DNA from 2 places in the Mesorhizobium sp. M0062 genome. Region 2 is predicted to be linked to the other one. Evidence: predicted binding sites of a transcription regulator. Region 2 holds the regulator's gene; the other holds the start of a gene.

Region 1 (5,165 bases), on a different contig from region 2:
CAACTGGCTCGGCCTGATGAAGGGCGATCTGGCGGAGGAAATCAGCAAGGGCGGCAAAACCTTCACGCGCAAGCTCAATCCGGACCGCGCCTGGACCGCGCCCAGTGGTGGCGCGCTGAGCTTGCCCGGCCGCTCGCTGATGCTGGTGAGAAACGTCGGCCACCTGATGACCAATCCGGCCATCCTCGACCGCGATGGCAACGAGGTGCCGGAAGGCATCATGGATGCGGCGCTGACGGCGCTGATCGCGCTGCACGATGTCGGCGCCAAAGGGCGGCGGATGAACTCCCGCGCGGGCTCGATGTATGTGGTGAAGCCGAAGATGCATGGGCCGGAGGAAGTCGCCTTCGCAGTCGAGATTTTCGACCGCGTCGAAGCGCTGCTCGGTATGGCGGCAAACACCATCAAGATGGGCATCATGGACGAGGAGCGGCGCACCACCGTCAACCTCAAGGAGGCGATCCGCGCCGCGAAGGAACGCGTCGTGTTCATCAACACCGGCTTCCTCGACCGCACAGGCGACGAGATCCACACCTCGATGGAAGCCGGCCCGATGATCCGCAAGGGCGACATGAAGCAGGCCGCCTGGATTTCCGCCTACGAGGCGTGGAATGTCGACACCGGGCTCGAATGCGGGCTGGCCGGCCACGCCCAGATCGGCAAGGGCATGTGGGCGATGCCCGATCTGATGGCGGCGATGCTGGAACAGAAGATCGCGCATCCCAAGGCCGGCGCCAACACCGCCTGGGTGCCGTCGCCGACGGCGGCGACGCTGCACGCCACGCACTATCACAAGGTCGATGTCCACGCCGTCCAGGCGGCGCTCAAGAGCCGGCCGAAGGCGAAGCTCGATGATATATTGTCGGTGCCGGTGGCGGTGCGGCCGAACTGGACCCCCGACGAGATCCAGCGCGAGCTCGACAACAATGCGCAAGGCATTCTCGGCTATGTCGTGCGCTGGATCGACCAGGGCGTCGGCTGCTCGAAAGTGCCCGACATCAACGATGTCGGCCTGATGGAAGACCGCGCCACGCTGCGCATCTCCTCGCAGCACATCGCCAACTGGCTGCACCACAAGGTTTGCTCCGAAATTCAGGTGATGGATTCGCTGCGGCGCATGGCAGCGATCGTCGACCTCCAAAATGTCGGCGACCCGCTCTACCGCCCGATGGCCACCGACTTCGACGCTTCAATCGCCTTCCAGGCCGCCTGCGATCTGGTGTTCAAGGGCCGCGAGCTGCCCAACGGCTACACCGAGCCGGTGCTGCACAGGCGGAGGCTGGAGCTGAAGGCGAAAGAGCGGGCGAATTAGCGCCTGCGTTTCCCTCCCCTCAAGGGGAGGGTTACGCCGCCTGCGCTACCCGCTCCGACATCATGCGGTAGGAAATCGCCTCGGCCAGGTGAATGCGGCCGACGGTTTCGCTGGCGTCGAGGTCGGCCAGTGTGCGCGCCACTTTAAGCACGCGGTGATAGGCGCGCGCGGAAAAGCCGAGTTTCTCGCTGGCGTCTTTCAGCAGCGACAGGCCGGCTGCGTCCGGCGCGGCGATGTCCTCGATGACAGAAGGCGAGCAATGGGCGTTGGTGGTGGCGCTGGTGACGCCCAGCCGCTCGAAACGTTCGCGCTGGATGGTGCGGGCGCGCGCCACGCGCTGGGCGGCGGCTGCACTTTTCTCCGCCCGGTCGGGCCGGATCAGGTCGGCGGCCGAGACCGCCGGCACTTCGATCCTGAGGTCGATGCGGTCGAGCAGCGGGCCGGAGATGCGCGCCTGGTAGTCGGTGCGGCAGCGCTCGCCGCGCAGGCAGCGATAGCCGGGCTCGCCGGCCATGCCGCAACGGCACGGGTTCATCGCCGCCACCAGCTGGATGCGCGCTGGATAGGTGACGCGGTGGTTGGCGCGCGCGATCATGCAGTCGCCGGTCTCCAGCGGCTGGCGCAGCGCATCCAAGGTCTGCGGCGTGAATTCGGGAAACTCGTCGAGGAACAGGACGCCGTTATGGGCAAGCGATACTTCGCCCGGCCGCGCCCTGATGCCGCCGCCGACCATTGCCGCCATCGAGGCCGAATGGTGCGGTGCGCGGAACGGCCGCCGGTCGGTGAGCTTGCCTTCGCCGAGCTCGCCGGCCACCGAGGCGATCATCGAGACTTCAAGAAGTTCCTTGGGCGCCAGTGGTGGCAGAATTGAAGGCAGCCTCTGCGCCAGCATCGATTTTCCCGAGCCGGGAGGCCCGACCATCAACAGATTGTGGCCGCCGGCCGCCGCCACTTCCAGCGCCCGCTTGGCGCTTTCCTGGCCCTTGATGTCTGAAAGGTCGGGCAGGTCGCGGGCCGAGACATGGATGCCGGGCTCGGGCCGCGACAGCACCTGCGTGCCGCGAAAATGATTGGCGATGGCAATCAGGCTGCGCGGCGCCAATATGTCGAAATCCTTGCCCGCCCAGGCCGCTTCCGGCCCGCAGCCGAACGGGCAGATCAGGCCTTTTCCCTCGGCATTGGCGCCGATCGCCGCCGGCAGCGCGCCGGCCACCGCGGCAATGGTGCCGTCGAGCGACAATTCACCCAGCACGACATAAGACGCCAGCATATCGCCCGGAATGGCGCCGAGTGCCGCCATCAGGCCGAGCGCGATCGGCAGGTCGTAATGGCTCCCTTCCTTGGGCAGGTCGGCAGGCGCCAGGTTGACCGTCACCTTCTTCGACGGCATTGACAGGCCCGAAGCGTGCAGCGCCGCCTGCACCCGCTCGCGGCTTTCGGCCACCGCCTTGTCGGCCAGGCCGACAATCTGCATGCCGACCTTGCCCGGCGCGATCATCACCTGGACATCGACCGGTACGGCCTCGATGCCCTGGAAAGCAACCGTGCGAACCCGCGCCACCATCTTGCTTTGCCCCCGGATATCAGCTCGCCTCGGCCTTGTGGTTCAGACCGCGAGCGACGTCAGGACAAGACAACCATAGATTTCAGGCCAAGGCAAGAACATTACAGGAACATGCATTCGTGGTGGTTGCAGCGCGCTGTGCCGGTTGCAAAAACGGAAGATGGTTGAGCAAAATGGAACGGCTGCTCCGCCTCCTCGACCGCGTTAACAAAGGCGACTAGGCCCTTCGGCAATCTGAGGGTGTTGCTTCTAAGCGGTGATGAAGGCATCGACCGAACCTGAAAGCGATCGATCGATCGCGACCTGCGGTGGAAGCCACTCCATGACAGGATATCTGAAAGGCCAAGGCAGGGCGATCCGGCGCGAAGAGCCGCTCTCCAGAAAAATCTCGTTTACAAGGTCTATGAACCGCCCGCGGTCTCGTTCGATTCGTTTCAAAGTTTGCGAACGAATGTAATCCCGGGGAATTCGTCGCTCCTTCAGCGCTAAGACAGCCTCCGCGATGGATCGAGGATCGGGTGGAACTGTAAGCGAATAGTCATCATCCAGATAAAGGTCTCGGCCGCCATGGTTCGGCGTCGTGACCACTGGAAGCCCCGCGAGAAGATATTCCGTGCTTGCGAACATTGGTCCTTCCAGGTGAGAGAGACAGATTCCCACGGCTGCACGATTTAGATGCGTGTTCACCTGAGCCGGTGCCAATCGGACAGGCTTGCCGGTGCCGTCAAACTCGTTGATAAAGACGTGATGCGGCGCGAGCTCCCTATGCCGATTTATTCGCGCTCTTTCCGACTCCGTCGTGGAGGATCCGCTTGAATCTCGATAGAAGACAAATGCGCAACGCTGGATGCCAAGCGACAAGTCATGGCGCTTCCACGGAGCCAGCTGCGCATTGTAGATTGCATCAAATTCTACAGGGACGTCATCGAGAGGCCTGAATATGTGTTCGGAGGTTGTTGACGTCTTGTTGTGCAGGACGGCGGCCTCGCCGGACTGGTTCAACAGATCAGCCTCTGGCTGAGTGTTGGAAAGGAAGATTAGCGAGTGACGGGGGTTCTTGAGTCTATGCAGAACGGCATAGGTCCGGATGGTTTTGACGCTAGCACTGTTTTCGATGGACCAGGTTGGCGAGATGAGAAACCAGGCGCGGTGGCTGCGTGGACGGAAAGGCATATGACTTGCTAATCCGAGCGGCGTACCGGACATTCCCGAATAGGATATGAACGGATCGTCCGACAGCAAACTGGCCTGAAGAGCAGGTTGCGACTTCGCGGAAGGGTGCCCTTTTCTGAGGTTGTGGCCATGACGCAGCATGGCTCTGACAATCTCGAATTTGGTAGGAGGGCGATACCCGTGCTGTAGGGTCAACATGCGGCAATTGCGATCTTGAGTGCGGAGAAAAACTCGCTTCGATAGAGAGAAATTTGGCAAAGAAACACCGCCATTTGATCGACGGAATATCTCAGGCGATCAAATCTGGTGTACGGAGAAGCGCCTCTTGAAAGAAAACATCGTCCCAAGCGGAGCTGGTTCTCACATCGCGCTACCAACCGTATCCGTTTGCGTAGGCTGTTTCAATCAAGAGGCATTCATCGACACTGCGATCCGATCCGTAGCGGCGCAGACATACACTGCGTTCGAATGCGTGGTGGTCGATGATTTTTCGACTGACGGTTCCCGCCGAAGGATTGAAGAGTGTCTGTCCCAGCTTGGCGACAGTCGTTTCCGCTTTCTGCCCCGACTGCAAAATGGCGGGCAGTTGACAGCAATGATGACCGGGCTTGACGCGACAGCCGGGCCCCTGATCTCGTTTCTTGACGGTGACGATGCTTGGCACCCTGACTTCATAGAATGCCATGTGAGAGCGCATCTCAGCCACACCCGTATCGCGGCGATGTCGAGCTCCGATGAGGTGGTGATAGATACGGCCGGCAAACTGCTTGCGGGCGGTCATCCCGTATTCCACCTGAATGACCCGCGATCGATGCCGAAAATGAGCGGCTACCTGCATGTCGACACCGAAGCTGACCCGACATTATTATTTATTGATCGGGGTACCGTGGGTTGGTTTTGGTCAACCACATCGGGGATGATGTTTCGTCGAGCTCCGCTTGAAATCATGCGTCCATCCGATCCGGACGAAATAAGGATATGTGCCGATGGTTATATGGCTCGTGCCGCCCATATGATCGGCGGAACCGTGAGGATTGGGCGGGCTCTTGGCAGTTATCGGCTTCACGGCGGCAATGGCTGGGCGGACGGGCGCATCCTGGGTACCGGAGTTGGCCT
Region 2 (5,165 bases):
GTTTTTTATGGATGACCCTAACCTGACCGACAAAAAATTTCCCGGTAATCCGACGAAATCCTACCGCTCCCGTGATCCGTTGCTCATCCTGGGTGAACTCGGTGAATGGCAGGGTCATACACCGGAACAATTGAAGGCAATGCACGATGGGCTTGCTCGCCTGAGGGCGGAGGGCCAGGATATGATTGAGGATTGAGCGTCCTTGCCAGGTGATGGTCGATTCCGGCGCGGTGGACGTGATCACGCGGACTTTCGCGCTTTGCGCGTTCATGTAGCATAGGGGTCTGGGGCGCAAGGGGCAGACCCGATGGCTGGACGTGGCCGGGGCACGAAGGAAGGCGAAGGCGCCGAGGCAAGCGTCAGCGAACGCTCGCTGTTTGCCGATAGTCCCTATGCCGAGCCGCTGCCCCTCGCGCTGCCTGAGCCGCATCCCGGCGTCGCGCCTGCGCTGCCCGGTGGCGCGTTGCCGGCGCAAGTCACAGCGCCCGGATCTATCGCCCGTCTGCGCAGACGGCTTCGCCGTCCGTCATGGCCCGCGCTCCGCCGCAGCCTTGCCGTGGCCGCCAACACGGAGCTCGACCGGGGCGTCGCCTTCCTGCTGGTGCCGGTTTTCCTGGCGGCCGGCGTCATCATTTATTTCTCGCTGGCCGGCGAGCCCGGCTTTGCGCAGCCAATCGCCATTGTGGTGCTGGCGACATGTTGCGCCCTCGCCACGCGATCGCGGCCGAGGACGCATCTGTTCTGCATGGCCGCGATGCTGTGCGCGCTCGGCGTCGTCGCCGCCAAAGTCGAGACTTGGCGCGCCGGAACGCAGATGCTCGGCTCCGAGATTCAGACACGGCTGACCGGCCGCGTCGTCAGTCTCGAACAGATGGAAAGCGGCCGCATCAGGCTGACGCTCGATGTGGTTTCGACCGCTTACCCCGAGCTGCGCTACGCCCCGGAGCGGGTCAGGCTCTCGGCGCGGACCGTTCCCGCCGATATGACCGCCGGCTCCCTGATCACCGGCTATGCCAGGCTGTTGCCGCCGACCGGTCCGGTGCGGCCGGAGAGCTACGATTTCTCCTTCGACAGCTATTTCACCGGTATCGGCGGCAGCGGCTTCTTTCTCGGCAATCCGAAAACCATTGCTACGCAGGGACCGCCGCCGCTGACCGCGCGGCTCTCCTCGGCAATCGAGAACGCGCGCGAAAACATTGCCGACCATATCAGGGGCAAAATCGGCGGCGCCGAAGGCGAGATTGCCGCGGCGTTGATTGTCGGGGTGCGCGCCGGCATCCCGGACGAGGTCAACGAAGCGATGCGGCGCACCGGCATCTACCACATCATCTCCATCTCCGGCCTGCACATGGCGCTGGTTGCCGGCACCATCATGGCGTTGCTGCGTGGCGCCTTTGCGCTGTTTCCCGATTTCTCTTCGCGCCGCCCAGTCAAGAAATATGCAGCAGTGGCAGCACTCGTCTCCATCGCCGCCTATCTCGTCATTTCAGGCGTCGTGGTTGCCGCCGAGCGCAGCTTCATCATGCTGGCGGTCATGCTTGTCGCCGTGCTGTTTGATCGCGCCGCACTCACCATGCGCAATCTGGCGATCTCCGCCATTGCCGTCATCCTGGTGTCGCCGCACGAGGTGGTCGGTCCCAGCTTCCAGATGTCGTTTGCTGCCACCGCCGCCCTTGTCGGCGCCTATGCCGGCGGGGCCGATTACCGCGCCGACAAGGTGAGAACGCCGCCGGCAAAGCGCTCCTTCGTCGGCTTCCTGTCGCGAAAATTCGCGCTGGCCATGGGCGGCCTCGCCATGACCTCGATCATCGCCGGCAGTGCAACCTTGCTGTTCGCCATCTGGCATTTTCAGCGTGTGTCGCCGCTCAGCCTGATCGCCAATCTGGCCGTGATGCCGATTGTTTCGTTGATCGTCATGCCTTTTGCCGTGCTCAGCGCACTGGCGATGCCGTTCGGCGCCGACGGGCCGTTCCTCTATGTGATGGGCAAGGGTCTGATGGCGATGATCGCTATATCGGCCTGGATTTCCGAGCGCTCGCCGGTCGACGCCGTCGGGCTGATCTCCATCCGCTCGGTGCTGTTGGTGGCGGTCGCCCTCGTCATCGCCACCATGGCCACCACCTGGCTCAGGTTGGCGGCCGTGCCTTGCGCGCTGGCCGGCCTGTTGACGGTGCCGCAGGTGCTTACGCCCGACGTGCTCATATCCGAGGATGCGCATCTGGTGGCCATGCCGATCGGTGGCGGCGAACTCGCCCTCAACCGCGAACGCTCCAACGAATTCACCACGGACAATTGGAAACGGGCGCTGCGGGCCAAAACCATTATCCCACCTGAGATTTTCGAGGCAACAGATACGCGGTTCGATCTCGATCCGCTCGATCTGCCGCCCGGCTCGCCCTTCTATTGCACCGGCGATCTCTGTATCGCCCGGCACCCTTCCGGAGCCATTGTAGCGCTTGCGAAAGACCGCAAGACGGCGCGGCCGGCCTGTGCCTTCGCGAGCCTGATCGTCATCGATGACGCCACCGCCTACAATCCGTGCCGCGACCCGCTGGTGCTGGTCGTGACGAAGAAACAGCTGGCCCGCGACGGCAGCGCCGCCGTCTTCTTCGATCCGCAATCGGCAGCTGCAGCGCCAACCATCCGCTTCGCCGTCGACAAGCCGTATCGCCCCTGGCACGAGCAACGCCGCTTCTCCCGCGAAGCGCGCGGCCTGCCGCCTTACAACCAGCGTGAAAAGTACAAACCCAAGCCGGCTCAGTAGCGCCGGATCAATCCGACAAGCTTGCCCTGCACCTTCACCCTGTCCGGTCCAAAAATGCGGGTCTCGTAGGCCGGGTTGGCGGCTTCCAGGGCGATCGAGGCGCCCTTGCGGCGGAAGCGTTTCAGGGTCGCTTCCTCATCGTCGACCAACGCCACCACGATCTCGCCGGGGCTGGCTGTGTCGGCATTGCGGATGATGACCGTGTCGCCATCGAAAATGCCGGCCTCGATCATCGAATCGCCCTTGACCTCGAGCGCGTAGTGTTCGCCGCCCATGATCATATCGGGCGGCACCGAGATCGAATGGGTCTGATGCTGGATGGCGTCGATCGGCACGCCGGCGGCGATGCGTCCCATAACCGGGATTGAAATCGCGGAAACGGCATCGTCATTGCCGGCCGACATCGAACGCGACGGCGAGCCCGGCTTGATCTGGCGGCCGAGACCGCCTTGGCCCAACGCGCCTTGTCCTTGGCCGCCTTGCCCTTGGCCGGTTTGACCAAGACTGCCCTGAATGACGCTCGGCGAAAACTTCCTCGCCGCATTGAGGCCTGGTGCGATCGAGTCGGGCAGCCGCAGCACTTCCAGCGCGCGCGCCCGGTTCGGCAGCCGGCGAATGAAACCGCGCTCCTCAAGCGCCGTGATCAGGCGGTGGATGCCGGACTTGGAGGCGAGGTCGAGCGCTTCCTTCATCTCGTCGAAGGACGGCGGGATTCCGCTCTCCTTCAGGCGTTCATGGATGAACATCAGAAGCTCATGTTGTTTGCGCGTCAGCATCGCGGCCCCCAAGGGTTCTGAAACCAGAATCAGAAAAAACAAACCCAGAACAAACACTATCTGTTCCAGTTGTGTTCCGCAACCTTTTAAAGTTTAATGAATGTGTTGACGTTTTGTTCAGCGTAACGTTCGGCGCTGCGAGCGCCGCTCGTAGTCGTTGGCCGGCAACGGGGTGAAACGAAGACAAAGTGCCCTGCGTCGTCGGCTACGATCGCCGCTTCCTTTTCGGACGGGGCTGCGCAGCATCCGCGCCGGGTTCACTCTGGGCATAGACCTGCAGCGTGTAGCCGATGTGAGCGGTCATCAGAGTTTTCGCACGTTCGACGTCGCGATCGAGGGCCGCTTCCATCAGGGCGGTATGGTGTTCGATCGCCACGGCGTCGCGCAGGGCCGCCACGGCCTTCCGGTGGCCATCCGTGCGGCCGGCGGCGGCGCGCAGCGTCGGGGCCAGACCCAGAAAGCGGTGATGGCGATGCAATTGGTCGGAAATCGTCGCATTGAAGCGCAGCAGCCAGCTGGATGTCGCGGCACTGAGCAGCGCCGCATGGAAGGCATCGTGTTTTTCGTACCACGCGTCGACCGCATCATCCGATGGATCGTCGAGAACAGACCCGCACCGTGAGAGACGATAGTGGGCGGCAACGACCGCGTCTTCCCACTCACGGTCGCCCTCCTCGATCGATTCCACCAGCAGGGGCAGTTCGACCACCAGCCGCGCACGCGCCAAATCCTCGAGCTCCGCCCGAGAGACGGGAGCGACCGCAAACCCGCGGTTGCTGATGGCGGTCACAAGCCGTTCCGCCTCCAGCCGCGACAGCGCCTCGCGCAACGGCGTCCAGCCGATGCCGTAGGTGTTGCGCAGCGTGCTCAGCTTCAACGGCGCGGCAGGCGCCAGCCGGGTCGCAAGAATATCGCGCCTGAGCAGGCGATAGGCCGCTTCCGTCTTCGAGGTCTGCTCGTCATCCAGCATCGTGATCCATCAGACATAAACGCTCGGCGGATCATTATATATCAAAGCCTTTCAATGGGTGAATTATATATAATGTTTGACAGTTCAAGGGCGACCACTCAAGATCGCCGGCATGTTTGGGCGGCAGGCTCCGCCGCGCGCGTTTGTCCATGGAGGGGCGCCGGATCATGAGCACGACACCCGATCTCGCTACAATCGAAGCAATGGATGCCGCCGATCCGCTGCGCTCGATGCGCGAACGCTTTGTCTTGCCGCAAGGCGTGATTTATCTCGACGGCAATTCCCTGGGCGCCGCGTCAGCGGTCGTCTTCAGCGAACTGCAGCAGGCCGCCACGCAGGAATGGGCGCACGATCTCATTCGCGCCTGGAACACCGCCGGCTGGTTCAACATGCCGGTGGAACTCGGAGATCAGCTCGGGCGACTGATCGGCGCGGCTGATGGGCAGACGGTGGTCTGCGACACAACCTCGATCAACATCTACAAGCTGCTGCACGCAGCGCTCGGCATGCGGCCGGATCGGTCGGTCATCGTTGCCGAGGGCGACAGTTTCCCGACCGACCTCTACATGGCCGAAGGCGTCGCCTCGACCCGGCCGGGAACGCGGCTGCGGCTGGAGGGCGTCGACGCGGCCGCAATCGAGGAGCTGATCGACGA

What was found. The regulator LexA, encoded in region 2, represses DNA repair genes until DNA is damaged. The targets are predictions, from matches to a motif close to TGTTCNNNNTGTGTTCNG.
Region 1: NKJ64_RS14665 (YifB family Mg chelatase-like AAA ATPase) is a predicted target of LexA. The motif match lies at 2,971-2,988, and genes of this name have one in related genera.

What each region holds. Positions count from the first base shown of each region.
Region 1 is NZ_JAMYUO010000010.1:116,648-121,812, forward strand. It holds gene NKJ64_RS14660 (malate synthase G) at 1-1,312, shown strand, start outside; gene NKJ64_RS14665 (YifB family Mg chelatase-like AAA ATPase) at 1,344-2,876, opposite strand; gene NKJ64_RS14670 (glycosyltransferase) at 3,126-4,190, opposite strand; gene NKJ64_RS14675 (glycosyltransferase family 2 protein) at 4,375-5,165, shown strand, end outside.
Region 2 is NZ_JAMYUO010000006.1:250,940-256,104, reverse strand. It holds gene arr (NAD(+)--rifampin ADP-ribosyltransferase) at 1-196, shown strand, start outside; gene NKJ64_RS10600 (ComEC/Rec2 family competence protein) at 308-2,764, shown strand; gene lexA (transcriptional repressor LexA) at 2,758-3,540, opposite strand; gene NKJ64_RS10590 (GntR family transcriptional regulator) at 3,746-4,510, opposite strand; gene kynU (kynureninase) at 4,678-5,165, shown strand, end outside.